Regions from separate parts of the Pseudomonas sp. MM227 genome, predicted to be linked through region 1. Evidence: predicted binding sites of a transcription regulator. Region 1 holds the regulator's gene; each other region holds the start of a gene.
The links. Region 1 encodes LexA, which represses DNA repair genes until DNA is damaged. Its sites were predicted from a motif close to CTGTNTNNNNANACAG; they were not measured.
Positions count from the first base shown of each region.

Region 1 (9,628 bases):
TGCCCCGCTGGTGCTGGAGATCATCCCGCACAAGGATGAGATCGATCCCAAGTACAGCTTCCTGTTCGACGCGCCGATCAAGGACCCGGACGGCCGTCCGACCGTGATCCGCTACAGCCGCAAGACCAAGGAGCAGTACGTGCAGAGCGAGGTCGAGGGCAAGCCGACCGGTTGGAAGGCTTTCTACGACGGCAAGACGTGGAAGGTCGAAGACAAGCGCTGAAGCGCCGGCAGCACCAAGGCCGCACCGTCCCCAGGACAGTGCGGCCTTTTCATTTGTGGCTTGCACTGGCTGGGCAGGTTCCCGACACTGTTGCAGTCGAGTGTTCACTGCGGAGATCGCCAGCATGGCCTATGAGCTCTATACCCGTACCAACCAGAAAATCTATTTCGCCGGGCTGGCGCTGGAAGCCATGGGCAAGGCCGAACTGGGCCAGGCCATCAATGCGCAGGCTCAGCTGCAGGCGCAGCGCGAATCCGCGCTGTTCCACCTCTACGGTGCATTGTTGGGGCTGTGTCACGAGATCGCTGGTTATTACCGCCTGCCTCAGGCCGGCACTGCCCGTGCGGAAAACCTGCTGACCCCGCAAGCGCTCGACGGCACGTCCATTCCCGAGCTGGCGGAGTTGGTGGAGCTGGCCCAGCATTCGCATACCTGGCTGGCGCAACTGCTTGCGGCGCACAGCGCGCTGTTCGTGCCGCCCAAGGCGCCCAAAAAGCCCAAAGGCGATGTGACTCAGCCACTCATCCAGGCAGTCAATCTGGATGAAGTCGAAGAGCAGGAACTCAGCCGCGAGGTGCTCGAAAGCTGGCGTCAGCAGCTCAAGGGCCTGACCGTTCGTTTCCGCGAAGGGCTGAGTGAGTGCTGATTTGCACTGGCACTGCTACAATGCCCGCCTTTCGTGGAGAACATGTCCTTATGCCAACGTCCTTTCTTGAGATTGTCGAGCTGCCTGACGGCCGCATCGAGTTGCGTCGTGCCGAGGACGAAGGTTCGCTGGTGACGCTGAATTTTTCCGAAGATGCCAAGGCATTCCTGCAGGGCCAGCACGTGGAAGTGGCCAAGGCCATGCTCAGTGTCGGTGTGCAGATGGCCGGCAAGCTGGTGGAAGGCGAAATCGACAAGGACGACGGGCCGCACGTCCTGCACTGATCCTGCCACGCAGCGAGCGCCTTGCGCTGGCCTTGGCGGGCAGTATCGTTTGACCGCAGGTATCACCCCAAACGGATGTTCAGGCTCTGTGCGCTGCCCTGGCGCGCCGCTGCCATCAATTGCTGCCTCGCCACGGAGGGCAGTGGGTTGAGCCAGCTCACCACGGTATGGCTGCGCCCCAGGCGCAGCGCTTCGCACGCCAACTGCTGGGCGCTTTGCATACCGCGCGGCTGCAGCAGCAATATGCGTTCGCGATTGAGCCCTGCATCGCGCAGCCAGGCCTGCGTCAGGCTTGCCGGCGGAGCGATCAGCGTCAACCAGCGCGCGTCCTGCTCTTCGCTCAATTCCCGCAGCATGGGTGCCAGCAGGTTCAGGCAGTTCCCCGCGGCACCACGCAGAGACATCTCGCTGAATACATCCGGATCGGCGACAGTCCAGGGCGATTCTACGGCCTCCTTGAACAGCGGCGTTACCGGTGCAGCCATGAATGCTTCGAACAGCGACATTTGTGCTTGTTGGGGTGACAGGGGAAACTGCATGATGCCTCCTTATCGACGAATGACGCCGACGCTCAGACCTTCAATGACCAGATCCTGATCCTTGAGGTCGACTTCAATGGGTGCGAAGTCGGGGTTTTCCGCAACCAGGAAAACCTTGTTGCCTTCGCGCTGGAACCGTTTCACGGTGACTTCGTCGCCGATGCGCGCCACCACGATCTGCCCGTTGCGGACTTCGCGGCAGGTGTGCACGGCCAGCAGGTCACCGTCGAGAATGCCGACGTCACGCATGCTCATGCCCTGTACGCGCAGGAGGTAGTCGGCGCGAGGATGGAAGAAGCCCGGGTTGATCTTGCAGGACTCTTCGATGTGTTCCTGCGCCAGAATCGGCGCACCTGCAGCAACGCGCCCGACGACTGGCAGGCTGGCGTCGTCGTTGCGGGCTTCGGAGCCGGGGATGCGGATGCCGCGCGAGGCGCCCGGGGTCATTTCGATGGCGCCTTTTCGCGCCAGTGCCTTGAGGTGTTCCTCGGCCGCGTTGGGTGACTTGAACCCCAGTTCCTGAGCAATTTCCGCACGGGTAGGTGGAAAGCCATTGTCGTCAAGGCAGCGCTTGATGAAGGCCAGAATTTCAGCTTGGCGTGGCGTCAATTTCAACATGTCGATGGCTCTGTCTTTTTGTACAGTGACTGGGATTATATACAGTAGATGGCCCTTGGCAATACCGTTTTCCGGGCGCGTCGCCTGCCGAAGTTCGCATGCTGCGCTAAGGCGATGAATTTGTATGCTTTAATACGTGACCCACGGCCACAAAAAGGCCGTATGGACTTGACAGTTACGCACTTTGAAACGTATGTTTCAAACAAGTGTTTGTCAGGCGGAGTTGCCATGGCCCAGTCGGAAACCGTTGAACGCATCCTCGATGCCGCAGAACAGCTTTTTGCGGAAAAAGGCTTCGCGGAAACCTCGCTGCGCCTGATCACCAGCAAAGCCGGGGTCAACCTGGCGGCAGTGAACTACCACTTCGGTTCGAAGAAAGCGCTCATCCAGGCGGTATTCTCCAGATTTCTCGGACCCTTCTGCGCCAGCCTCGACCGTGAGCTGGAGCGGCGGCAAGCCAGCGCGATGCCCAAGGCCAGCCTGGAAGAGCTGCTGGAAATTCTGGTAGAGCAGGCACTCGTCGTTCAACCGCGCAGCGGTAACGACCTTTCCATCTTCATGCGCCTGCTCGGCCTGGCCTTCAGCCAGAGCCAGGGCCACTTGCGCCGTTACCTGGAAGACATGTACGGCAAGGTCTTTCGCCGGTACATGCTGCTGGTCAACGAAGCCGCACCACGCATTCCCCCTCTGGAACTGTTCTGGCGCGTGCATTTCATGCTGGGTGCTGCGGCGTTCAGCATGTCCGGGATCAAGGCGCTGCGTGCCATTGCGGAAACCGACTTCGGCGTCGATACCTCGATCGAGCAGGTGATGCGCTTGATGGTGCCGTTTCTTGCCGCAGGCATGCGCGCGCAGAGCGCGGTAACCGACCAGGCCATGGCCGCCGCTCAACTGCGGCCACGCAGCAAGAGCACCCCGGCTGCTGCCAAGGCCTGACGTGTGCCGGGTCGCCCTCCAGCTCCCTCTCTACAAGGAAAATCCATGAGCGCTCGTCTGCAAGGCTCCCTGATGGTCGACGTCGCCGGTACCTGGCTCAGCGCAGAGGACCGCCATCTGCTGCGCCAGCCCGAAGTGGCCGGGTTGATCATTTTCGCGCGCAACATCGAGCATCCGCGTCAGGTACGCGAGTTGACCGCCGCCATCCGCGCGGTGCGGCCCGACCTGATCCTGGCGGTGGACCAGGAGGGTGGACGCGTGCAACGGCTACGCCAGGGCTTCGTGCGTCTGCCGGCCATGCGCGAGCTGGCCTACCACGCGGATGCGGCCGTCCTGGCCGAGCACTGCGGCTGGTTGATGGCCGCCGAAGTACTGGCGGCTGGGCTGGACCTCAGTTTTGCGCCGGTGCTGGACCTGGATCACGGGCACAGCGCCGTGGTCGGCACCCGCGCGTTCGAAGGCGATCCCGAGCGGGCCACGCTGCTGGCGGGCGCGTTCATCCGTGGCATGAATGCGGCAGGCATGGCGGCATGCGGCAAGCATTTTCCCGGTCACGGCTGGGCGGAGGCCGATTCTCATGTAGCAATTCCCACCGACGAGCGCAGCCTCGAGCAGATTCGCGCCTGCGATCTGGTGCCATTCGCGCGGCTGGCGGGCAAGCTGGCGGCGGTCATGCCGGCCCATGTCATCTACCCCCAGGTAGACAGCAACCCAGCCGGCTTTTCGCGCCGTTGGCTGCAGGACATATTGCGCGGCGAGCTGGGCTTCGAAGGGGTGATCTTCAGCGACGACTTGTCGATGGCCGGCGCCCATGTGGTCGGCGACGCCGCCAGCCGTATCGAGGCGGCCCTTGGCGCTGGTTGCGACATGGGCCTGGTGTGCAACGACCGCGCGGCGGCCGAGCTGGCCTTGAGCGCGGCGCAGCGCATGGGCGTGCAGCCCTCGCCACGCATCGCCGCCATGCGCGGGCGGAGCCACGCCGACGTCGAGTACCGCCGGCATCCGCGTTGGCAGCAGGCGACAGCGGCATTGCGCAGCGCCGGCCTGATCGACTGAGGCCTGATCGACTGAGGGTTGCGGTCAGCGGGTCAGCAGGCGCACTGGCTGGCCCGAATGCCAGGCCAGTATGTCTTCGATCATCTGGCTGAAGAACAGCCGATAGTTGTTGCCGCTGACATAGCCGATGTGCGGCGTTGCCAGCACATTGGGCAGGGTCCGGAACGGATGGTCCAGCGCCAGGGGCTCCTGATCGAACACGTCCAGCCCCGCGCCGCCCAGGTGGCCATCACGCAGGGACTGAATCAACGCTGCTTCGTCGACGATCGGGCCGCGCGACGTGTTGACCAACCGCGCGCCCGGCTTCATCCACCCCAGCGCCTGGGCATCGACCAGCCCCCGGCTGCGTTCGCTCAGCACCAGGTGCACGCTGAGCACATCGGCCTGCTCGAACAGTTGCTGCTTGCTCACGTATTCGACGCCCACCTGCGCGGCACGCTCGGGTGTCAGGTTCTGACTCCAGGCAATCACGCGCATGCCGAACGCCTGACCGAAGCGCGCCACCTTTTCACCGATACTGCCCAGGCCCAGCAGGCCCAATGTGCTGCCGTGCAGATCGCCACCCAGGCCAATCTGCCAACCGCCAGCGCGCAGCGAGTTGGCTTCGCCGAGCAGATCACGGGTCAGTGCCATCAGCAGCGCCCACGTCAGTTCCGGCGCAGCATGCTTGTAGCTGTCCGTGCCGGCCACCTGAATGCCCAGGCGGTCTGCGGCCTGCAGGTCGATGGCTGCGTTGCGCATGCCCCCGGTCACCAGTAGCTTGAGCTGCGGCAGTCGTTCCAGCAGGCCGGCGTCGAACAGCGTGCGTTCACGCATCACGCAGATGATGGCGTAGGGCGCAAGGCGCTCGGCCAGCACTGCGCTTTCGCCGGGGTAATCGTGGATGAAATCGAGCTCGCCTACGGCTTGCAGCGGGGTCCAGTCGACCACGCTTTCAGCCACCGATTGCCAGTCGTCGATGACGGCTATTCGCATGGGGGTTGCCTCTTGTCACAGCGGTTTCTGGGGAGTGTCCAGCCAATCGAGCAGGGCCTTGTGGAAGCGCGCCGGCTCCTCCATTTGCGGTGCATGGCCAAGCCCGGCAAATTCCACCAGGGTGCTGTGAGGAATCAGCTGGTTGGCCTGCTTGCCCAGCACGGTGTATTTGCCCAGCGTGGCCTTGACCTGGGGTGGCGCGATGTCGCTGCCGATCGCCGTGGTGTCGGCGTCGCCGATCAGCAGCAGGGTCGGCACCTGCAGGTCCTTGAACTCGTAGACCACCGGCTGGGTGAAGATCATGTCGTAGATCAACGCCGAATTCCATGCCACCAAGGTATGCCCCGGGCCCTTGTTCAACCCCGCGAGCATGTCTACCCAACGGTCGTATTCGGGCTTCCAGCGACCGCCGTAATAGGTGCTGCGCTCGTAGTTGCGGATGCCTTCGGCGGTGACCTTGGTCTCGCGTTCGAACCACTGGTCGACGCTGCGATAGGGCACGCCCATGGCTTTCCAGTCTTCCAGGCCGATGGGATTGACCATGGCCAGGCGCTCGGTGTCTTCGGGGAACATCAGGGCGTAGCGAGTTGCGAGCATGCCGCCGGTGGAATGACCCATGATCACCGCTTCCTTGACCCCGATGCGGGTCAGCAGGTCATGGGTATTGTTCGCCAACTGCTGGAAGCTGTATTGATAGTGCTCAGGCTTGCTCGAGGTGCAGAAGCCGATCTGGTCGGGCGCCACCACGCGGTACCCGGCATCGCTGAGCGCCTTGATCGAGCTTTCCCAGGTGGCACCGCAGAAATTCTTGCCATGCATCAGGACCACGGTGCGGCCGTTGGCCTTGCCGTTGGCAGCGACGTCCATATAACCCATCTGCAGGCTTTTGCCCTGGGACTCGAAGGCGTAATGTTGCAGCGTGTACGGATAATCGAAGCCCTGCAGTTCGGGACCATAGGTGGGCGATGAATCGGCGGCCAGCAGTGGCTGGGCAAAGATGCCGGCGAGCGCCAGCGTGGACAGGCGAAGCATGGGGGACCTCCTGGAGTGGGCTGTGAAGTGACGTGGACACGCCGGCACAGGGTGTCGCAGGTCTGTACCGTAGCATCCATTGGAGGTTTGCACGCCCAGGTGGTGCCGAGCTGCAGCGAAAGAATGTCCGCTATCAGGTTTCAGAATGCTACAAACACGACGCGATCCTGGGCAGTTCGCCGCCCAGAGATCGATACAACAATAATCAGCGGGGCAGAAAATGCCTCTATCTGGAGACAATGCCATGGCTTTTGAAACCATCCTCTTGGAAACACGCGGCCGCGTAGGCTTGATCACGCTCAATCGACCGCAGGCGTTGAATGCCCTCAACGCGCAGTTGATCGACGAATTGAACCAGGCCCTCGATCGCTTGGAAAGCGATCGCGAGATCGGCTGCATCGTCCTTACCGGATCTGCCAAGGCGTTTGCCGCCGGCGCCGACATCAAGGAAATGGCGGAGCTGCGCTACCCGCAGATCTACCTCGACGATCTGTTCCACGAGAGCGACCGGGTCGCCAATCGGCGCAAGCCGATGATCGCTGCCGTGGCCGGCTTTGCCCTGGGCGGGGGTTGCGAGCTGGCGTTGATGTGCGATTTCATCCTTGCCGCCGACAATGCCAAGTTCGGTCAGCCGGAGATCAAGCTCGGCGTGCTGCCGGGCATGGGCGGCACCCAGCGTCTGACCCATGCGGTGGGCAAGGCCAAGGCCATGGAGCTGTGCCTGACCGGCCGCTTGATGGGCGCCGAGGAAGCGGAGCGGGCAGGGCTGGTTGCCCGTATCGTGGCCGCCGACCGACTGCTCGACGAGGCGCTGGAAGTTGCGCAGCAGATCGCAGCCAAGTCGCTACCGATCGCCATGATGGTCAAGGAGAGCGTCAACCGCGCTTTCGAAGTGAGCCTGTCCGAAGGCGTGCGCTTCGAGCGGCGGGTGTTCCACGCGGCGTTTGCCAGTGAAGATCAGAAAGAAGGCATGGCGGCGTTCATCGCCAAGCGCGAGCCGCAGTTCAAGGGTCATTGAGCAAAAAGGGGGACTGGTCGTCGACCAGCCCCCCTCGATGGCAGGTGTTGCATGCGGCACTACAACAGATAGTTGCGCAGCTCGCGCGCGATCAACATGCGCTGGATTTCGCTCGAGCCTTCGTAGATCTGGGTGATGCGTGCATCGCGGTAATACTTTTCCACGGGGTAATCTTCGAGATAACCGTAGCCCCCGTGCACCTGTACGGCGCTGGAGCAGACCCGTTCGGCCATTTCCGAGGCGAACAGCTTTGCCTGCGAAGCTTCGGACAGGCAGGGCAGACCGGCACTGCGCAGGCGTGCGGCGTGCAGCACCAGCAGGCGTGCAGCGTTGACCTGCACCTGCATGTCGGCCAGCAGGTTGGCCACGCTCTGGTGTTCGATGATCGGCTTGCCGAACTGCACGCGTTCACGGGCGTAACCCAGCGCCGCTTCGAAGGCGGCCCGTGCGATCCCAAGCGCCTGGGCAGCGATGCCGATGCGGCCGCCTTCGAGGTTGGACAGGGCGATGTTCAAGCCCTTGCCGCGTTCGCCGAGCAGATTGGCGGCCGGCACGCGACACTGGCTCAAGGTGATTGCGCAGGTGTCGGAGGCACGGATGCCGAGCTTGTGCTCGCTGCGGTCGACGCTGAAACCTGGGGTGTCGGTGGGCACCAGGAAGGCCGACAGGCCTTTCTTGCCCAGCTCCGGGTCGGTGACCGCAAACACGATGGCCAGCTTGGCCCGTCGCCCATTGGTGACGAACTGCTTGGCGCCGTCGATCACCCAATGTTCGCCGTCGAGCACGGCGCGGGTGCGCAGGTTGTTGGCTTCGGAACCGGCCTGGGGCTCGGTGAGGCAGAAACAGCCAATGACCTCGCCGCTGGCCAGCCCGGCCAGCCAGGTGTCCTGCTGCGCCGGGCTGCCGTAGTTGAGCAGCGGGCCGCAGCCTACGGAGTTGTGCACGCTCATCAATGCACCCAGCGCGCCGTCGGCAGCGGAGATCTCTTCGACGGCCAGGGCGTAGGCGACATAATCGGTGTAGCTGCCACCCCATTGTTCGGGCACCACCATGCCCAACAGGCCAAGGGCACCCATCTGCGCCACGAGGGTATCGTCGATCCAGCCTGCCTGTTCCCAGGCACGGGCATGGGGCGCCACTTCGGCGCGGGCAAAGTCGCGCGCCATGTCGCGGATCATGATCTGTTCTTCGCTCAGTTCCAGGTCTTGCATGGCAGACTCCGGCCTCAGAGGCCTTGGAAGAATGGCTCGACGCGTGCGCGGGTAAGCCGGTCTAGCGTCGGTGGGTTCCAACGCGGGTTCTTGTCTTTGTCGATCAGTAAAGCACGCACGCCCTCGATCAGGTCACCCTGTTCGAACCACTGGCGGTTGAGATGCAGCTCCAGGGCAAAGCATTCCTCGAGGGAGCAGTGGCGACCGCGGCGCAGCAGCTCCAGGGTGACCGCCATGGCCAGCGGTGAGCGGGTGCGCATCAGCCGCGCGGTGTTCTGTGCCCACGCCTGGCTGTCGGCGACGTTCACGTGTTCCAGCTGTTCGACCAGGCTGGTCAGGTCGTCCTGGCCGAAAAAGTGGTCGATGGCCGGCCGCAAGCGGTGCAGCGGGGCATCCGCGAGCGTTTGCACACCAAGGCGGGCAAGCACACCCTGCAGGTCCTTGAGGGCGTTGTCGCTCCATTGCAGTCTGTCCAGGCGCTCGTCCAGCAGGCCCAGGCGGTCGCTTTCCAGGTACCAGTCGGCCAAGCCGCAGTAGAGTGCATCGGCCGCCTCGATCTGGATGCCGGTAACCCCCAGGTAAGTGCCGATTTCGCCGGGGATACGGCTCAGGAAGTAGCTGGCGCCGACATCGGGAAAATAGCCGATGGCCACTTCGGGCATGCCCAGTTTGCTGCGTTCGGTGACTACCCGCAGCTCGGCTGCCTGCGCCAGGCCCATGCCACCGCCCAGGGTATAGCCGTCCAGCAGCGCCATGACTGGCTTGCGGTACAGATGCAGGCATTGGTCCAGCGCATATTCTTCATTGAAGAACACTTCGCGCAGGGCGTCCTGGTTGAGATGGCTGTGGTAAAGGCTGCGGATGTCGCCACCGGCGCAGAAGCCACGGTCGCCCGCGCCGCGCATTACAACGGCATGGATGTGCGGGTCCAGCGCCCAGGCATCCAGGTAGCCGCGCAGGGTACGGATCATGTCGAGGGTGAGTGCATTCAGACCGGCTGGCCGGTTGAGGGTCAAGTGACCGATATGGTTGCGGACTTCGCCGAGTACCTGATCGTCGAGCCCCAGGGAAGAGCGCTGGGGCGGGGGAA
Region 1 covers NZ_OX352319.1:1,717,637-1,727,264, forward strand. Annotated here, with positions in the region: gene topA (type I DNA topoisomerase) at 1-223, shown strand, start outside; gene ONG87_RS07855 (DUF6586 family protein) at 348-869, shown strand; gene ONG87_RS07860 (hypothetical protein) at 920-1,153, shown strand; gene sulA (SOS-induced cell division inhibitor SulA) at 1,216-1,692, opposite strand; gene lexA (transcriptional repressor LexA) at 1,702-2,310, opposite strand; gene ONG87_RS07875 (TetR/AcrR family transcriptional regulator) at 2,539-3,246, shown strand; gene nagZ (beta-N-acetylhexosaminidase) at 3,292-4,302, shown strand; gene ONG87_RS07885 (D-2-hydroxyacid dehydrogenase family protein) at 4,327-5,277, opposite strand; gene ONG87_RS07890 (alpha/beta fold hydrolase) at 5,293-6,309, opposite strand; gene ONG87_RS07895 (enoyl-CoA hydratase) at 6,554-7,327, shown strand; gene ONG87_RS07900 (acyl-CoA dehydrogenase family protein) at 7,387-8,538, opposite strand; gene ONG87_RS07905 (enoyl-CoA hydratase/isomerase family protein) at 8,553-9,628, opposite strand, start outside.

Region 2 (9,628 bases), 1.0 Mb from region 1:
CGGCCGGTGTCCGGGCAGATACCGAACTGCACGTTGGAGCCGCCGGTTTCCACGCCGATCTCGCGCAGCACTGCCAGCGAGGCGTTGCGCAGGATCTGGTATTCCTTGTCGGTCAGGGTCTGCGCCGGTGCGACGGTGATCGAGTCACCGGTGTGCACGCCCATCGGGTCGAAGTTCTCGATGGAACAGACGATGATGCAGTTGTCCTTTTTGTCGCGGACCACTTCCATCTCGTACTCTTTCCAACCGATCAGCGATTCGTCGATCAGCAGTTCCTTGGTCGGCGACAGGTCCAGGCCACGGGCGCAGATCTCTTCGAACTCTTCACGGTTGTAGGCGATGCCGCCGCCGGTACCGCCCATGGTGAACGAAGGACGAATGATGCACGGGAAGCCGAGCTTCTCCAGCACCGCATTGGCTTCTTCCATGCTGTGGGCGATACCCGAGCGCGGGCAGGCCAGGCCGATGGACTTCATGGCCTTGTCGAAACGCGAACGGTCTTCGGCCTTGTCGATGGTGTCGGCATTGGCACCGATCATTTCCACGCCGAACTTGGCCAGAACGCCTTCGCGCTCCAGGTCCAGGGCGCAGTTCAGGGCAGTCTGGCCACCCATGGTCGGCAACACGGCGTCGGGACGCTCTTTCTCGATGATCTTGGCCACGGTCTGCCACTTGATCGGTTCGATGTAGGTGGCGTCGGCCATGTCCGGGTCGGTCATGATGGTGGCCGGGTTGGAGTTGACCAGAATGACGCGGTAACCCTCTTCGCGCAGGGCCTTGCAGGCCTGGGCGCCGGAGTAGTCGAATTCGCAGGCCTGGCCGATGACGATCGGTCCGGCGCCAAGAATCAGGATGCTTTTCAAGTCTGTACGTTTTGGCATGGTTCTCACTCAATTGCGCAGTTCAGCCGGCTGCCCGCCTGAACTTTATTGGGCGGCGCCCTGGCGGCCTGTCCGTCTTCGACGGGGCCGGCCGGGGCGCGCGTTACACACGGGTCCGACAGTGATCAGCGGCGCTTGGCCATCGATTCGATGAAGCGGTCGAACAGCGGCGAGACGTCGTTCGGACCAGGGCTGGCTTCAGGGTGGCCCTGGAAGCTGAACGCGGCCTTGTCGGTCAGCTCGATACCCTGCAGGGTGCCGTCGAACAGCGATTTGTGGATCGCGCGGACATTGCTCGGCAACGTCGCTTCATCTACCGCGAAGCCGTGGTTCTGGCTGGTGATCATCACCACACCGCTGTCGACATCCTGCACCGGGTGGTTGGCACCGTGGTGACCATGCCCCATCTTGACGGTCTTGGCGCCGGCAGCCAGGGCCAGCAACTGGTGGCCGAGGCAGATGCCGAAGACCGGAATCTCGGTCTGCAGCACTTCCTTGATCGCCTGGATAGCGTAGTCGCAGGGCTCTGGATCGCCAGGGCCGTTGGACAGGAAGACGCCATCGGGGTTGAGCGCCAGCACATCGGCGGCCGGGGTTTGCGCAGGCACCACGGTGAGGTGGCAGCCGCGCTCGACCAGCATGCGCAGGATGTTGACCTTGACGCCGTAGTCGTAGGCGACCACATGGTAAGGCAGCTCGCTGTTGGGCACATCGGGGTGGCTGTCGGATTTCAGCTCCCAGACACTGGAGCGCCACTGGTAGGTGTCCTTGGTGCTGACTTCCTTGGCCAGGTCCATGCCCTTGAGGCCGGGGAAGGCGCGCGCGGCGGCGATGGCGGCCTCTTCGCTGATGTCGTCACCGGCCATGATGCAGCCGTTCTGCGCGCCTTTCTCTCGCAGGATGCGGGTCAGGCGGCGGGTGTCGATGCCGGCGATGGCAACCACGTTGTTGGCTTTCAGGTAGTCGTCCAGCGCCATGGTGTTACGCCAGTTGCTGGCCACCAATGGCAGGTCGCGGATCACCAGGCCTGCGGCCCAGACGCGATCGGACTCGGCATCTTCCGGGGTGGTGCCGGTGTTGCCGATGTGGGGGTAGGTCAGGGTGACGATTTGCTGGGCATAGGAAGGATCGGTAAGGATTTCCTGATAGCCGGTCATGGCGGTGTTGAACACCACCTCTCCAACGGTTTGCCCGTCGGCTCCAATGGCTTCGCCGCGAAAGATGCTGCCATCGGCAAGGGCGAGTATGGCTGGCTTAGTCAAGAAGACCTCCCGTAAATAAAGCCTGAAAGGGCGATCGCAGGTTGTAAAAAAGCGGAATGCCGTATGGATACGTCACCCCGCTTCTTTTCATCGAATTATCTGCGCGCTTTTAGTGGACACACTAAAGCTGTAGCTTACAGAAAAGAGGGGTTTTGGTCTACCGCGAATGCGGTGGGAAGTTCGCATGATGCGACAGGGGGCGGGAATTTGTGGTGATAGTACTAGCGTCTTCGCGGGCAGAGCCCGCTCCCACAAGGTTGGCGCCTAGCTGTGGGAGCGGGGCGGGCGGCGAGCCTTGTGCCTGCGAAGGGGTCGATTAGGTCAATGCAGGTCCAGCACGTCCTGCATGTCGTAGAAGCCTGGGGCGCGGCCGTCGAGCCAGAGGGCAGCGCGTACCGCTCCCTTGGCGAACGTCATGCGGCTGGACGCCTTGTGAGTGATCTCGACGCGCTCGCCGTCAGCGGCGAACAGCACGGTATGGTCACCCACCACGTCGCCCGCGCGCACGGTTGCGAAACCAATGGTCTGGCGCTCGCGCGCGCCGGTCTGACCTTCACGGCCGTACACCGCCACCTTTTTCAGATCGCGACCCAACGCGCTGGCAATCACTTCGCCCATGCGCACGGCCGTGCCCGAGGGCGCATCGACCTTGTGCCGGTGATGGGCTTCCATGATCTCGATATCGACGTCGTCGCCCAACACGCGCGCAGCGGTGTCGAGCAACTTCAGGCACAGATTGACGCCGACACTGAAGTTGGCGGCGAAGACGATGGGGATATCCTTGCCCGCCTCGGCCAGCAACGCCTTTTCTTCGGCACTGAAACCGGTGGTGCCGATGACCATGGCCTTGCCCGCCTTGCGGCAGAACGCCAGGTTTTTCAGCGTTACCGTCGGATGGGTGAAGTCGATCAACACATCGAACTCCTCCGCCACCTTGGCCACGTCGCCCGACAGCGGTACGCCGATCCGCCCCAGGGCAGCCAGCTCGCCGGCATCGGCGCCCACCAGCGTGCTGTCCGGCCGATCGACCGCCGCCGTCAAGCCGGCGCCGGGCGCCAGTTGGACCGCTTCGATCAAGGTCTTGCCCATGCGCCCGGCGGCGCCCATCACAGCTATACGTCGCATGCTCGAATCCTTATGCCTTACAGGTCGCCGAAGAAACGCTTCACACCCTCGAACCAACCATTGGCCTTCGGCGAATGGGATTCGTTGCCCTCAAGCGAAGTGCGGAATTCTTCCAGCAACTCACGCTGACGACGGTCGAGGTTGACCGGCGTTTCTACCGCCACCCGGCACATCAGGTCGCCGGCACCGCCGCCGCGCACGGGCGCAACGCCCTTGCCGCGCAGACGGAACTGCTTGCCGGTCTGGGTGCCTTCCGGAATCTTCAGCTTGACCCGACCGTCGAGGGTCGGCACTTCCAGCTCGCCGCCCAATGCCGCGTCGGTAAAGCTGATCGGCACTTCGCAGTACAAGTGCTTGCCGTCGCGCTGGAAGATCGCGTGCTCGCGCACGTTGATCACCACGTAGAGGTCGCCGGTCGGGCCACCCTGCATGCCCGCCTCGCCTTCACCCGACAGGCGAATGCGATCACCGGTGTCGACGCCCGAAGGCACCTTGACCGAGAGGGTCTTGTATTCTTCGACACGGCCTTCGCCATGGCACGAATCGCACGGGTCGGAGATGATCTTGCCCTGGCCATGGCAGCGCGGGCAGGTCTGCTGCACCGAGAAGAAGCCCTGCTGCATACGCACCTGGCCGATACCGCCACAGGTCGGGCAGGTGATCGGCGCCGAGCCTTTCTTCGCGCCACTGCCGTCGCAGGGCTTGCAGTTGACCAGCGTCGGCACACGGATGCTGACCGTGGTGCCGCGCACGGCTTCTTCCAGGTTCAGTTCGAGGGTATAGCGCAGGTCGCTGCCACGCTGGGCGCCACCGCGGCCATTGCCGCCGCGACCGCCACCGAAGAAATCGCTGAACACATCGCCGAAGATATCGGAGAAATTCTGGCCGCCGAAACCCTGGCCACCGCCACCCATGCTCGGGTCGACGCCGGCATGACCATATTGGTCGTACGCCGCGCGCTTGCTCGCATCGGACAGCACTTCATAGGCCTCGTTGGCCTCTTTGAATGCCTCTTCCGATTCCTTGCTGTCGGGGTTGCGATCCGGGTGATGCTTCATCGCGAGGCGGCGATAGGCCTTCTTCAGATCTGCTTCGCTGGAGCCGCGCTCCACCCCCAGAACCTCGTAATAGTCACGCTTTGCCATAAGTCTTTTTACTCTTTTGGGAGCCAGCACGCAGGGGCGCCGCTGACCGCGCCGCCAACATCCGATCGCTGTCGCATGTTGTTAAAATTCGTGTATTCCAGACACGCCAACGCGGGAGCAAGCCCCCGCGCGGCGACATCCTACCAGTCACCGTGCAAGCACAGTCAACCGGCCGACCAACAAGTGTTTACTTGTTGTCTTTGACTTCTTCGAACTCGGCATCGACAACGTCGTCGTGCTTGCCGGCTTCTTCCGCTGGCTGGGCAGCAGCACCTTCAGGCTTCTCGGCCTGGTCGGCGTACATCTTCTGCGCCACTGGCGCGGAGACCTTGGACAGCTCTTCGACCTTGGCATCGATGGCAGCCTTGTCGTCGCCCTTGACCGCAGCTTCCAGCGCCACGACGGCCGCTTCGATGGCAGTCTTCTCGTCGGCAGTGACCTTGTCACCGGCGTCGGCAACCATCTTGCGCGTCGAGTGCACCAGTGCATCACCCTGGTTGCGGGCAGCAGCCAGCTCTTCGAACTTGCGGTCTTCCTCGGCGTTGACTTCAGCGTCACGCACCATCTGCTGAATTTCGTCTTCGGACAGACCGGAGTTGGCCTTGATCACGATCGACTGGGTCTTGCCGGTGGCCTTGTCCTTCGCGCCGACGTGCAGGATGCCGTTGGCATCGATGTCGAAGGTCACTTCGATCTGCGGCACGCCACGTGGCGCTGGCGGGATCTCGGCCAAGTCGAACTTGCCCAGCGACTTGTTCTGCGCGGCTTGCTTGCGCTCGCCCTGCAGAACATGAATGGTCACGGCGCCCTGGTTGTCATCGGCAGTCGAGAATACCTGCGATTTCTTGGTAGGAATCGTGGTGTTCTTCTCGATCAGCGCGGTCATCACGCCGCCCATGGTTTCGATACCCAAGGTCAGCGGGCTGACGTCGAGCAGCAGCACGTCTTTCACGTCGCCGGCCAGTACGGCGCCCTGGATGGCAGCACCCATGGCAACGGCTTCGTCAGGGTTGACGTCCTTGCGGGCTTCTTTGCCGAAGAAGTCGGTGACCAGCTTCTGGACCAGCGGCATGCGGGTCTGACCACCGACCAGAATCACGTCGTTGATCGCGCCAACGTCGATACCGGCGTCTTTCATGGCGATGCGGCAAGGATCGATGGTGCGCTGAACCAGGTCTTCGACCAAAGATTCCAGCTTGGCGCGGGAGATCTTAACGTTCAAGTGCTTCGGACCGGTCGCGTCTGCAGTGATGTACGGCAGATTGACGTCGGTCGACTGGCTCGAGGACAGCTCGATCTTGGCTTTCTCAGCGGCTTCTTTCAGGCGCTGCATGGCCAGCGGGTCACCCTTGAGGTTCATGCCGCTTTCTTTCTTGAATTCGTCTACGAGGTAGTCGATCAAGCGGATGTCGAAGTCTTCGCCGCCCAGGAAGGTGTCGCCGTTGGTGGCCAACACTTCGAACTGGTGCTCGCCGTCTACTTCGGCGATTTCGATCACGGACACGTCGAAGGTACCGCCACCCAGGTCATAAACGATGACGGTGTGGTCGCCCTTAGCCTTGTCCATGCCGTATGCCAGTGCAGCGGCAGTCGGCTCGTTGATGATGCGCTTGACGTCCAGACCGGCGATACGACCGGCGTCCTTGGTGGCCTGACGCTGGCTGTCGTTGAAGTAGGCCGGCACGGTAATGACCGCTTCGGTGACCGCTTCGCCGAGGTAGTCTTCGGCGGTCTTCTTCATCTTTTTCAAGATTTCAGCCGAGATCTGCGGCGGTGCCATTTTCTGGCCGTTGACTTCGACCCAGGCGTCCTTGTTGTCGGCTTCGACAATCTTGTACGGGACCATCTGGATGTCTTTTTGCACGACGTCTTCGGCGAAACGACGGCCGATCAGGCGCTTCACTGCATACAGCGTGTTGTGCGGGTTGGTGACGGCCTGACGCTTGGCCGACTGACCGACGAGAATTTCGCCGTCGTTGGCATAAGCGATGATCGAAGGTGTGGTCCGAGCGCCTTCGGCGTTCTCGATGACCTTGGCCTTGCCGTTTTCCAGAATGGAGACGCAGGAGTTGGTGGTCCCCAGGTCGATACCGATAATCTTGCCCATGTTTCTTCTCCTGGCACTAAGGCCCGAAAATTTTGGATTTGGTTGCCGCAGCAGTGGTGGCTGTCTGCGGTAGCACTTAAACGCTTGACACTAAGATGGGGGCCACTTGGCCGATTTCAAGCCTGCTCGTCTATCGAAGGCGAAACCGGTGCGGCGGCCTTGCTGACCACGACCATGGCCGGGCGCAGCAGGCGTCCATTGAGCTGATAGCCCTTCTGGAAAACCTTCAAGACACTGTTGGGCTCGACATCCGCGCTTTCCTGCATCGCCATGGCCTGGTGATGCTCGGCGTTGAATGGCTGGCCGTGCGGGTCGATGGCTTCCAGGTTGTAGCGCTTGAGGGTGTCCTGAAACATCTTCAGGGTCAGCTCCATGCCTTCGCGCATCGGACGAATGCTTTCGTCGTCGGCGCTGGACAGCTCGATACCGCGCTCGAGGCTGTCGAGCACGGGCAGCAGGTCGCCGGCGAACTTCTCGAGGGCGAACTTGTGCGCCTTTTCCACGTCCTGATCGGCGCGGCGGCGAACATTCTGCAGGTCGGCCGCGACACGCAGCGACTGGTCCTGAGCGGTGGCGAGCTGCTCTTCGAGCAACTGCACGCGCGCGGTGAGGTCTTCGGCGCCAGCGCTGGCAGCCTGATTAGCGTCTAGATTCTGATCGTCCAGATTCTGTTCATCAGCCATTGGTTCTCTCCTCTCGATAACGTCCGCGAGGTCGACTCGCGCTTCTGACCGGTATATGGGGTCGCAAATTCGCGCTTCAAGGGCTGACGACCAGCGGCTGAGTGTGGGCTTTCGAACTAAGCGATAAAAAACCCAGGCATCAGGCGAAAACGAGCTAAGGGCCAATATTGTCAGCCCTGTATAAAACACTGTATAAATAACCAGACATTCATGCCTGGGGGCGGTCTTATGCTGGTGCACCTGTCCGTACACAACTATGCCATCGTCGAACATCTCGACCTCGAACTCGAGCGCGGGATGAGCGTGATCACGGGCGAAACCGGCGCCGGCAAATCGATCATGCTCGATGCGCTGGGCCTGGCCCTGGGCGACCGCGCCGACAGCGGCGTGGTCCGGCCCGGAGCAGACAAGGCCGACATCCTTGCCACTTTCGATCTGGTCGATATCCCCGAGGCCAGCACGTGGCTTGCCGAGCGCGACCTGGAAACCGACGGCCCCTGCATCCTGCGCCGGGTGATCACGGCCAAGGGCGGTTCGCGCGGCTACATCAACGGCACCCCCTGCCCGCTCGGCGACCTCAAGTCGCTGGGTGAGCTGCTGATCGATATCCATAGCCAGCACGAGCACCAGTCGCTGCTCAAGACCGATACCCATCGCCGCCTGCTGGATGAATACGCCGGTGCCAGCGATCTAGCCCGGCAGGTGCACCTGGCTGCGCAGAAATGGCGCCAGACCCGCCAGGAACTCGAGCGCCTGTCGGACTCCGGTGACGAACAGCGCGCACGTCACCAGTTGCTCAGCTACCAGCTGGAAGAGCTGGAGAACCTCGGGCTGGGCGAGAACGAGCTGGAGCAGCTGGAACAGGAACACAAGAACCTGACCAACGCCGAAGCCTTGTTCGGCATCTGCCGCCAGGTCATCGACCATTGCAGCGAAAACGATTCGGGCAACGTGCTCAGCGCGCTGACCGCCAGCCTTAATCGCCTGGGCGGCGTCAGCAATGCTCCGAACGCGCTGGGCGAAGCGGCCTCGATGCTGGCAACGGCGCAGATCCAGGTCGAAGAAGCCGTGGGCGAACTCAATCGCTTCCTCGACCACTTCGAAGCCGATCCGGCGCGCTTGCAGCATATCGAGGAGCGCCTCGACACCATCTATACCCTGGCGCGCAAACACCGCGTTCACCCGACCGAAGTGGTCGCGCTGCAACACCGCTTGCTCGAAGAGCTGGAAGGGTTGAACGCCAGCGACGAGTCAATCGAGCAGCTGGGTGAAGAGCTGGCGGCCTATGCACGCCACTACCAGGAAAAAGCCGGTGAGCTGACCGGACTGCGCACCCACGCCGCCGCGCAACTGGCGGCCGCAGTGGAGGTGGAAATCCAGCGCCTGGGCATGCCTGGTGGGCGCTTCACCATCGAGCTGCGCGCCAATGCCCACGAGGACTTGCACCCCAATGGTCTGGAGCAAGTCGAGCTGTTGGTCAGCGCCAACCCGGGCCAGCCGATGAAACCCTTGGCCAAGGTGGCCTCGGGTGGCGAGCTGTCGCGGATCAGCCTGGCAATCCAGGTGATCACGGCGCAGACCTCGCGGGTTCCGACGCTGGTGTTCGACGAAGTGGACGTGGGCATCGGTGGCCCGACAGCCGAGATCGTCGGGCAGTTGCTGCGTCGCCTGGGTGAGCGTGGGCAAGTGCTGACCGTGACCCACCTGCCGCAGGTGGCGGCGCAGGGGCACCATCATTTGTTCGTGCACAAGGTGCGCGGCAGTGACGAGACACGTACGGCGGTGTCGAACCTGGGCAAAGGCGAGCGAGTGGAAGAGGTGGCGCGGATGCTGGGCGGGATTGACCTGACCAAGGAATCGCTGGCGCATGCGAAGAAGATGGTGGTGACGGCCAAGGGGTGATGGTGGCCAGGCGGGCCTCTTCGCGGGCAGAGGGCTCGCCGCCCGCCCCGCTCCCACAAAAAAACGGGTCTCACATACCACTTGTGGGAGGGTGATGGTGGCCGGCGGGCCTCTTCGCGGGCAGAGCCCCGCTCCCACAGGTAAGTACGAGCCTTGTGGGAGCGGGGCGGGCGGCGAGCCCTCTGCCCGCAAAGAGGCCCCAACTGATTCACCCCAACAAAAAAGGCGACCCCAGGGTCGCCTTTTTGCATCACTCCTGAAGTTACTTTGGCTTGCGCACGTACAGCACCAGGTTGTGATCCACCAGCTCGTAACCATGCTCGCTGACGATTTCCTTCTGGCGGCGCTCGATCTCGTGATCGGTAAACTCGATCACGTCACCCGAGTCGACATCGACCATATGGTCGTGGTGCTCGCCGTCTGCCAATTCGAACACGGCATGGCCGCCGTCGAAGTTGTGACGTGCTACCAGACCCGCCGCTTCGAATTGGGTCAGAACACGGTAAACCGTGGCCAGGCCCAC
Region 2 covers NZ_OX352319.1:687,650-697,277, reverse strand. Annotated here, with positions in the region: gene carB (carbamoyl-phosphate synthase large subunit) at 1-881, opposite strand, end outside; gene carA (glutamine-hydrolyzing carbamoyl-phosphate synthase small subunit) at 1,007-2,143, opposite strand; gene dapB (4-hydroxy-tetrahydrodipicolinate reductase) at 2,465-3,268, opposite strand; gene dnaJ (molecular chaperone DnaJ) at 3,286-4,413, opposite strand; gene dnaK (molecular chaperone DnaK) at 4,601-6,520, opposite strand; gene grpE (nucleotide exchange factor GrpE) at 6,637-7,203, opposite strand; gene recN (DNA repair protein RecN) at 7,432-9,105, shown strand; gene fur (ferric iron uptake transcriptional regulator) at 9,368-9,628, opposite strand, start outside.
Region 2: recN (DNA repair protein RecN) is a predicted target of LexA. The motif match lies at 7,392-7,407, and genes of this name have one in related genera.

Region 3 (9,628 bases), 420 kb from region 1:
GTCACGAATTCGTCGTTGCGGGTGATCGCGAAAAAGTTCGCCGAACCCACTTCTTCGATCTTGGTGTGGGTCTGGGGGTCCAGGTAGATGCAATCGGCAAAGTTGGCCTTCTTCGCATTGGAACCCGGCATCAGGCTGGCAGCGTAGTTGCCACCCACCTTGGCGGCACCGGTACCGTTGGGCGCGGCGCGGTCGTAGCCGGAAATGACGAAATTGTGCGGCTTCATGCCACCTTTGAAGTAGGGGCCAACCGGGATGCAGAAAATCGAGAAAATGAACTCGGGCGCTGTACGCACGCCGATGTTGTCGCCCACGCCGATCACGAACGGACGCAGGTAGAGGGCGCCGCCTGAACCATAGGGCGGAATGAAGCGCTCGTTGGCGGCGACCACCTGGCGGCAGGCGTCGATGAACACGTCGGTGGGCACTTGTGGCATCAACAGGCGACCACAGCTGCGCTGCATGCGCAGGGCGTTCTGGTCGGGGCGAAACAGATTGATCGAACCATCCTTGCAACGGTAGGCCTTGAGGCCCTCGAAGCACTGCTGCCCATAATGAAGCGCGGTCGAGCCTTCACTGATGTGCAGCACATTGTCTTCGGTCAGGTTGCCCTGATCCCATTCACCGTCGCGCCAATGCGACAGGTAGCGCAGATCGGTCTTGATGTAGTCGAAACCCAATTTGTCCCAGTTGATGCTTTCGTGACCCATGACACCCTCTACCCTTTGGCGATCGCCTGAACAGCACAGGCTTTTACGAATGGACACAACAATACTGCATTTGCCTGGCCCGCGCAGCCTGGCTAGTGGAAATCGCGGCTGCGTACATCCAGCCCATGGAGCATGGCGCTGACATCGGCCATATGCCCGGCGATGACGTGGCGCACGCCGTCCTTGTGCTCGAACCGGCCCTTGACCTGCATCATCTGCGAACCCACCAGCACCCGCCGCTGGCGCTCGGCCAGATCCCGCCAGACCACCACGTTGATCATGCCGAATTCGTCTTCCAGGGTGACGAAGGTCACCCCGCTGGCGGTCGACGGCCGTTGCCGGCCCGTCACCAGCCCGGCCACGGTCACCGGACGGCCGTGGGCCAGGCTTTGCAGGTCATGAGAACTGCGGCAGCGCAATGCTTGCAGACGCTCGCGCAGCATGGCCAACGGATGCGGACCGAGGGTTGTGCCCAGGCTGGCATAGTCGGCGTAGAGGTCTTCGCCGACACTGGGGACCGGCAAGGCCACGGGCTCTTCGCGCAGGCCGGGCACTTCGGCGAACAGCGGCAACTGTTGCTCGACGCTGGCGACATCCCAGCGGGCCTGATGGCGATGCCCCACCAGGCCGAGCAAGGCATTGGCATCGGCCAGCTGTTCCAGGCTGCGGTTGTCCAGCGCACAGCGCCGGGCCAGGTCGGTGACGTCGCGGAACGGGCCGCCAAGGCGAGCCTGCTGCACGGCGCGACCGGCCTCTTCGCGCAGGCCCTTGACCATCCGCAACCCCAAGCGTATGGCCGGTTGCCCACCTTCGCCGGGCTGCAGGCTGCAGTCCCAGTCGCTGTGGCACACGTCCACGGCGAAGATCTGCAGATGATGGCGACGTGCATCCTGGAGGATCTGGTCGGGACTGTAGAAGCCCATGGGCCAACTGTTGATCAGGGCGCAGGCAAAGGCTGCCGGCTCATGACATTTGAGCCAGCAACTGGCGTAGGTCAACAAGGCGAAACTGGCCGCATGGGACTCGGGAAAACCGTAGCTGCCGAAGCCCTTGATCTGCTCGAAGATGCGTTCGGCGAACTCACGGGTATAGCCGTTCTTGAGCATGCCTTCGGTGAGGCGGAGCTGATGCGGTTCCAACCCGCCGTGGCGCTTCCAGGCGGCCATCGAACGGCGCAACTGGTCGGCCTCCCCTGGCGTATAGCCAGCGGCGACGATCGCCAGCTCCATCACTTGTTCCTGAAACAGCGGCACACCCAGCGTGCGTTCGAAGACTTTCTTCAGGGCTTCGGAGGGATAGCTCACGGCTTCCTCGCCGTTGCGCCGGCGCAGATACGGATGAACCATGTCACCGACGATCGGCCCCGGCCGGACGATGGCGACTTCGATCACCAGATCGTAGAACGTCCTGGGTTTGAGGCGCGGAAGCATTGCCATCTGCGCCCGGGATTCGATCTGGAACACGCCGATGGTATCGGCGCGGCTGATCATGGCGTAAGTCTGCGGGCACTCCTTGGGCAAGGTCGAAAGGGTCAGTTCGCGGCCACGGTAGCCGCGTACCAGATCGAAACAGCGGCGGATCGCGCTGAGCATGCCCAGAGCCAGAATGTCGACTTTCAACAGGCCCACGGCGTCCAGGTCATCCTTGTCCCACTGGATCACCGTGCGCTCGGCCATGGCGGCGTTCTCGACCGGAACCAGAGTGTGCAACGGGTGTTCGGAAATGACGAAGCCCCCCGGATGCTGGGACAGGTGACGGGGGAAACCGATCAGCTGCTCGGTCAGCGCCATCACCCGCTTGAGCACCGGGCTCTGGGTTTCGAATCCGGCCTCCACCAACCGCTCGAGTGGTGGCAGGTGGTCGCTCCAGCGCCCGAAGCAATCGGCCAGGGCGGTGATCTGATCTGCTGGCAGGCCCAATGCCCGTGCCACATCACGCACCGCGCCCGCCCCTCGATAGCTGCTGGCGACAGCGGTCAGGGCGGCACGCTCGCGACCGTAGCGACGGAACACGTATTGCAGGACTTCCTCGCGCCGCTCGTGTTCGAAATCCACATCGATGTCCGGTGGCTCGTTGCGTTCCTTGGAGATGAAGCGCTCGAACAGCATGTGTGTTTCACGCGGGTCGAGCTCGGTGATGCCCAGGGCGAAACACACCACCGAGTTGGCGGCCGAGCCGCGTCCCTGGCAGAGAATGTGCCGCTCGCGGGCGAAACGGACGATGTCGTGGACGGTCAGGAAATAGCTTTCATAGCCCAGCTCGATGATCAGTTGCAGTTCCTTGTCGAGCAACGCCTGCACCTCGGGGTCCACTCCAGACGGCCAGCGCCAGCGCGCGCCCTGGGCACTCAGGTGGCGCAGCCAGGCACCGGCGTCGTAGCCACGCGGCACCAGCTCGCACGGATATTGATAGCGCAGTTGGCCGAGGTCGAAGCTGCAACGCCGGGCTATATTCAAGGTTTCCTGCAGCAGCGCGACGGGGTAGATGTCGGCCAGTTGAGACAGCCCGCGCAGATGGCGTTCGCCGTTGGCGAACAGCACATGCCCCGCTTCGGCCACCGGCACGTGATGGCGTATGGCAGTGATGGTGTCCTGCAGGGCACGCCTGCCGCGGGCATGCATGTGCACGTCGCCGCAGGCCACGGCCGGCAGGCCCAGGGTCTTGGCCAGGCACAGCAGATTCTGCAGGCGCCTCTGGTCATTGGCGCCGCGGTGCAACTGCACGGCCACCCACAGGCGCTCGGCAAAACGCCCCTTGAGCCAATGGCCGTGGGCGAGATCGTGGGGTTCATCGGCTATCCACAATGCCAGCAAGCCGTCGCGTTCGACCTCGTCGAGGTCATCACGCAGCAACCGGTACTGGCCCTTGTTCGCGCGCCGTCGAGCCAGGGTGATCAAGCGGCACAGGGCCTGGTAGCCCTGGAGATTCTGCGCCAGCAGCACCAGCTTGGGGCCTTGTTCGATGCGCATTTCACTGCCGACGATCAACGTCATCGAATGGGCCTGGGCAGCCTGCCAGGCGCGCACGATACCGGCCATGGTGCATTCATCGGTGATCGCCAACGCTCGATAGCCCAGCGCCGCAGCCTTGGCGAACAGTTCCTGGGCGCTGGACGCGCCGCGCTGGAAGCTGAAGTTGGAAAGGCAATGCAGCTCGGCGTAGCCCTGGCTCATGCGAACCAACCCTGCAACAGCAACTGAGGGTCATCGCCCACTGCGCGGTAGGCCCAGCCCCGTCGCCCTGCCGAAGTTTCGACCAGATAGTAGTCGCGGCGCACATCGCCACCGTCCCACCACCCGGATTCAATGCGCTCAGGTCCCGCCAGCACACGCAGGCCCTGCGCGGGCAAAGGCTCGGCCTGTTCGAGCAACCAGCCTGGACGGGCTGCGCCCAGGTCTGGAGAGGCCGGCACCCAAGCACCATCGTTGCGCCAGGCCCGCTCGGGGCGATGGTCCGCGTGGGCGCGCAGATCCTGCAAAGCATCGTCGCCGAGGCGTGCTCGCAGGCGTTCGCGCAACTGCTCCCAGGGCTGGGTCTGTTGCGGTCGCTGGTCGAACAGCTCCTTGCAGGCAGGTACGAAGCGCGGCAGATCGAGCGCGCTCAACCGTACCACCTGCACAGGCCGGGGCACCTGCAGATGCTCGAAGCGCCCGCGGGCCAGTTCGAACAACAGCGCGGCGTCGCGCTCGGCAGCGAGCAAGCCGACTTCGACCAGGGTGTCCTCGCCCTCGGCATGCTTGAGATGCAGGGTGAAACGCTGCACCCCAACATCCCGCCCGGCCAGATACACCGCCAGGTCGTTGATCAGGCGCCGCAGGGGAAACAGCAGCGCCTGATGGGATTCCACATCGAAGTTGAGTTCGATGTGTTGGTCGAATACATCGGCAGGAATGAAGAATTCCAGGGCCAGGGGCCGGTACCCGAGCAGGGTGTCCAGATGACTGAGCACCTGGGCCGAAAAGCGCCTGGCAAGTTGCGCCCTGGGCAGCGCCAACACCTGGCCCAGATGGCGCATACCCATGCGCTTGAGCGCGACGGCATCGGCGGCGGCGAGCCCGACCCGCTCCACCGGCAGGCGCTGGAGAACATCGGCCAGTGTCGATTGATCCTCAACGCTGAGACCGTCATAGGCGTTGGCCAGCATGCGTGCCGCAGCCGGGTTGGGGGCCAAGGTGATGCGATGGCGGAAGCCCAGGGCATCGAGTTCGCTGCGCAACCGCGCCTCGAACTGCGGCCATGGCCCGAACAGCCCAAGGGTCGACTGCACTTCGAGCAACAGGACCCGGGGGTAATGCACGCTGACCTGGGAGCTGAACCGATAGGCCCACGCAGCCAGGAAACGCTGCCAGTGTTCGATCTGTGCTGGGTCGTAGGGTGCGGTGGCGAAATCACGGCTGAGCATGTAGGCGGCGGTGAGTGACTGCCCCGGTTTCAGGCCCAGTTCACGTGCCGCCGGATTGACTGCTTGCAGCAAGCGTCGCTGCAGCGGGCCGGTGACCAGGGCAAGCGGTTGCTGTGGGTCTTCGCGTTGGCGCAGCACGGCGTCGAGCGCCAGTTGCGGCAGCAGAATGCAGGCCCACAGCATGGCAATCTCAAACGTAACTGACGAAGGTGACGGGCATCGCGGGCGGTATCCCGCCGCGACATTTGAGTACCTGCACCTGCCCTGCAGGCGCATGCAGCGACAGCCGCAGCGCTGCCGGTGACGGGTTGAGCGCCGCCCGCTGTTCGCGCAAGGCAAAGCCCAGGGTCTCGCCGGTTTCTGCCGCCACCTGCAGGCGTCGCATGGCCTTGTCATCAGGGTTCTGCGGCCAGCAGAGTACCGCTGCGCAGCTGCCGGAACGCAGGCATTGCTCGGCAGCCCACAAGGTGTCCTTGCCTTGGGCCTTGAGCACGCAAAGATGCTGCAAACGGACACCCGCCGCCATCCAGGCATGGGGATAGGGAATGAACGGCGGTGCTATCAATACGATTCGTTCGCCCGCCTGGCTCAAGCGCGCCAGGGTCGGCCAGAGCAACTGCAATTCGCCACTGCCGTTGGCGGTAAGCAGGATTTCACTGAGTGCCGCCGGAGGCCACCCACCGTTGGGGAGCACGGCATCGAGGGCAGCATGCCCGGTGGGCTGCAAGCCGCTGGGAGCGGTTTCCTGACGTCCGCGCCAGATGCGGCGTTGGTCGATCAGGCCTTCCAGGCTGACCACGGCGCCCATCACTGCCCTGCCCTCGAGGCCAGGTTGCTGGGGGAATGAAAATAGGTGAGTGGGAGTGATCTGTTCATGGCTGCATTTTTACTACTGTATGCATGAACAGTAAAGCGTCTATTTTCAGTTCTCGCCACCAAGGGTGCCAACGGTACCGATCAGGCCGGCGTTGCCACCAGTAATTTGCGCAATGGAAAGCGCGATGCGCCGCTCCAACCGAGAAATTCCTGTTCCGGCATGGGCCGGGCGAAAAAGTAGCCCTGGGCTTCATCACAGCCCAGGGCGCGGATCATCTGCATGCACTTGAAGGTCTCGACACCTTCGGCCACGGTGCGGTAGCCCAGCTTGCGCGCCAGTTCCAGCACCGTCTGCACGATCAGTTGATGCCGCGGGCTATGCTCCATGCCGGTGATCATCGACTTGTCGAGTTTCACCACGTTGGCGGGTATTTCGTGCAGGTAGGAGAAATTGCTGTAGCCGGTGCCGAAATCATCGATCGCTACATCCACGCCCAATTCGCGGATGGCGGCCAGCTGTGTCAGCACCAGTGGGTTGGAACGCAGCCACTCGCCTTCGGTAATCTCGACCTCGAGGCGCTCGGGGTGGATGCCGTAGGTGCGACAGGCCGCGCTGATGACCTGATTGATGTCGTGGCCGTCGAAATCCAGCGCGGAAAGATTCAGCGACAGTTTGGTCAGCACCGTTGCAGGCCACTGGGCCAGCTTGGCCAAGGCTGCGTCGATGACCCAGCGCGTCACACTATGGATCAACGCACTCTTTTCCAGCACCGGAATGAACTCGGCGGGCGAAACCGGCCCAAGCCGTGGATGCTCCCAGCGCAGCAATGCTTCGGCACTGACCTGATCACCCTCGGGCAAGGCGAAGCGTGGCTGGAACACCAATCGCAGCTGCCCGTCGCGCAGCGCCTGGGTCACATCGGACGCCAGCCGGAAGGACCTGCGATAGGCGTTATCGCGCACGGGGTCGTACCACGCCCACGCCTGACCGCCGAGCAACGCCAGTTCGGCCGCGTACATGGCTTTGCGCAGTGCATCGCGGACCGCTTCGAAGCTGATCAGAAATGGCGTGACGCCAGCGCGCACGGTGGGTCTAACCGGCATGCCTTCTATCTGCGTGGGACAGCGCAAGGCGTGCACCAGCATGTCGAGATAGCCGCCGACATCGGCTTGCTCGGCGTCCAGCACGAAGGCGAAACGCTTGCGGCCGATGTGGTAGACCGGGCCCTGCCCCGCGCGCAGGCGCAGCAGCCGACGGGCTATGCAGCACAACAGGTTCTCGAATGGGACCATGCCAAGGGCCAGCGTCATGTCATGGGCCCAGGCGGTATCCACGGCATCGATCAGCACCAGGTGGCGGGACGCTCCCGGATGCTGCAGCAACAGATGGCCAAGGTCGGTGAGAAATTGTCGCCGGTCGGGTAACAGGGTCAGCCGGTCACAGGACACTAGAGCCTGGGCAGAAGCATGAACGGGATCGGACATGACACTTTCCTGCAGATGTCAGGCTCGAGCTTCCTGCGAGAGACCGGGCAATTTGAGAGAGGGCAATTCAATTGATGGCAAAATAACATCACCCTAAATACTTGCCAAGCGTCATCTGCCCGATAGCCGGTCCGCGAGCATCGGAACTGCCATCCGACACTGCTACACTGCGGCAAACCCTGGGATGGAATGGACGATTCATGCTCGAAGCCCTGCTGTTCGACCTCGATGGCACACTGACTGAAACCGACGCCTTGCACCTTCTCGCCGTGCAGCAATTGCTGGCCGAGGAAGGTCGCGAATTCACCCATGAAGAGTTCCAGTTGCATGCCAGCGGCCGGGCCAATGCCGACATGTGCCAGTACCTGTTTCCAGAGCGCTCGGTGGCGGAGCACGAAGCGTTCGCCGATCGCAAGGAAGCGCGCTTTCGCGAACTTGCACCGCAACTTGCGCCGATTGCCGGGCTGTTGCGTTTGCTCGACTATGCCGAGCAGGCGCAACTGGGCATGGTGGTAGTGACCAACGCACCGCGTGCCAATGCCGAACACATGCTCGATGCCCTGGGTCTGGCCGAGCGCCTGCCGACAGTGGTGGTTGCCGAAGAGCTGGCACGCGCAAAACCCGATCCCCTGCCCTACCTGACCGGCCTGCAACGCTTGGGCGCACGCGCCGAGGCAGGCATTGCCTTCGAAGATTCGGTACCTGGGGTAACTGCTGCGGTTGCGGCTGGGCTGTTCACCGTGGCGCTATCGACCAGCCAATCGGCGCAGACCCTGCGGTCCGCCGGGGCTAACCTGGTGATCGAATCCTTCGAGGATGAAAACCTCTGGATTCATATCGAAAAGATGCGCAATTCCCTGTAACCGCGAAACCGCCGATGCGGCTCGCCATCCCCTGTAGCAGCGGCGCAAGCCGCGTCTGGGCTTACCGCGTTGGGCCAGATGCTCAGCGGATACCGCCGACGCGGCTTGCGCCGCTGCTACAACAGGTTGTCGAGCAAGAAATTCCCCGGTCGCTGCGGGGCGTCGTTTTCGATTTCGGGTACCAACGCTTCATCCTTGAGGTGGACGCCCGACAGCTTGCGTTGCCGGGCCTCGCGCATAAGGTACTGCAACTTGTGCGCAGCGGTGGCGTAGCTCAGGCCCTGCTGGCGAACATTGGAAATGCAGTTGCGCGCGGCATCGTTCAACCCCACTCGCGGTGCATAGGTGAAATACAGCCCGAGGCTGTCGGGCGAACTCAGGCCCGGCCGCTCACCGATCAGCAGTACCACCATGCGCGCGCCCAGTGCCTGCGCGACCTCGTCGGCCACGGCCACCCGTCCTTGCTCGACCAGGCATATCGGCGCCAGGCTCCAGCCCTCGTCCCCCGCGATCTGCTCGATGCGTTGCAGCATGGGCAGCGCATGCCGGTGCACAGCCAGTGCAGAAAGACCGTCGGCGATCACCACCGCCAGGTCGAACCCTGCCGAACTCTCGCCGGCGTGAGTGAGCAACTGCTGCAGCGAAGCCTCGTCCAGGCGACGACCCAGGTCAGGACGCTGCAGATAGACATGCCGGTCAGTCGCCGCGCTGTGCAGGCTCAAACTACCGGGACAAGCCTCGGCGAGCGCTGCCTTGTCGAACGGCAGGTGCACGGCATCGCGGGCTTGCGCATGGGCGTACTGGAAGTCCAGCTGTGCGCTGCTGGGCAAGCTGGTGCCGGCCCGGCCCAGGGCTATGCGCGCCGGTGTCAGTGCACGCAGCGCGCTCCAGGGGTCGCCTCGGGTGGGAGTGTTGTCGTTCATGGCTCACCTTCGAGCAGATGGATAGCGTTAGCCAAACCTTGGCCGTCAACCCAGACGGGCCAGGGCCCTGCCGAACAACGGCGGAACACCCGTACCCAGGCGCAGCTGGCCGTCCTGCTGTTGCAGAATGTCCATGCGCGCCAGCCAATCTTCGAACTCCGGTGCCGGCCGCAGGCCCAGGGTCTTGCGCGCATACAAGGCATCGTGAAAAGAGGTGGTCTGGTAATTGAGCATGACGTCGTCCGACCCCGGAATGCCCATGATGAAATTGATACCGGCCACGCCCAGCAGGGTCAGCAGCATGTCCATGTCATCCTGGTCGGCCTCGGCATGGTTGGTGTAGCAGATGTCGCAACCCATGGGCACACCCATCAGCTTGCCGCAGAAATGGTCCTCGAGCCCTGCGCGGATGATCTGCTTGCCGTTGTA
Region 3 covers NZ_OX352319.1:2,135,886-2,145,513, reverse strand. Annotated here, with positions in the region: gene ONG87_RS09670 (branched-chain amino acid aminotransferase) at 1-710, opposite strand, end outside; gene ONG87_RS09665 (error-prone DNA polymerase) at 803-3,883, opposite strand; gene ONG87_RS09660 (DNA polymerase Y family protein) at 3,880-5,295, opposite strand; gene imuA (translesion DNA synthesis-associated protein ImuA) at 5,303-5,920, opposite strand; gene ONG87_RS09650 (bifunctional diguanylate cyclase/phosphodiesterase) at 6,070-7,413, opposite strand; gene ONG87_RS09645 (HAD family phosphatase) at 7,614-8,276, shown strand; gene eutC (ethanolamine ammonia-lyase subunit EutC) at 8,393-9,199, opposite strand; gene ONG87_RS09635 (ethanolamine ammonia-lyase subunit EutB) at 9,245-9,628, opposite strand, start outside.
Region 3: imuA (translesion DNA synthesis-associated protein ImuA) is a predicted target of LexA. The motif match lies at 6,005-6,020, and genes of this name have one in related genera.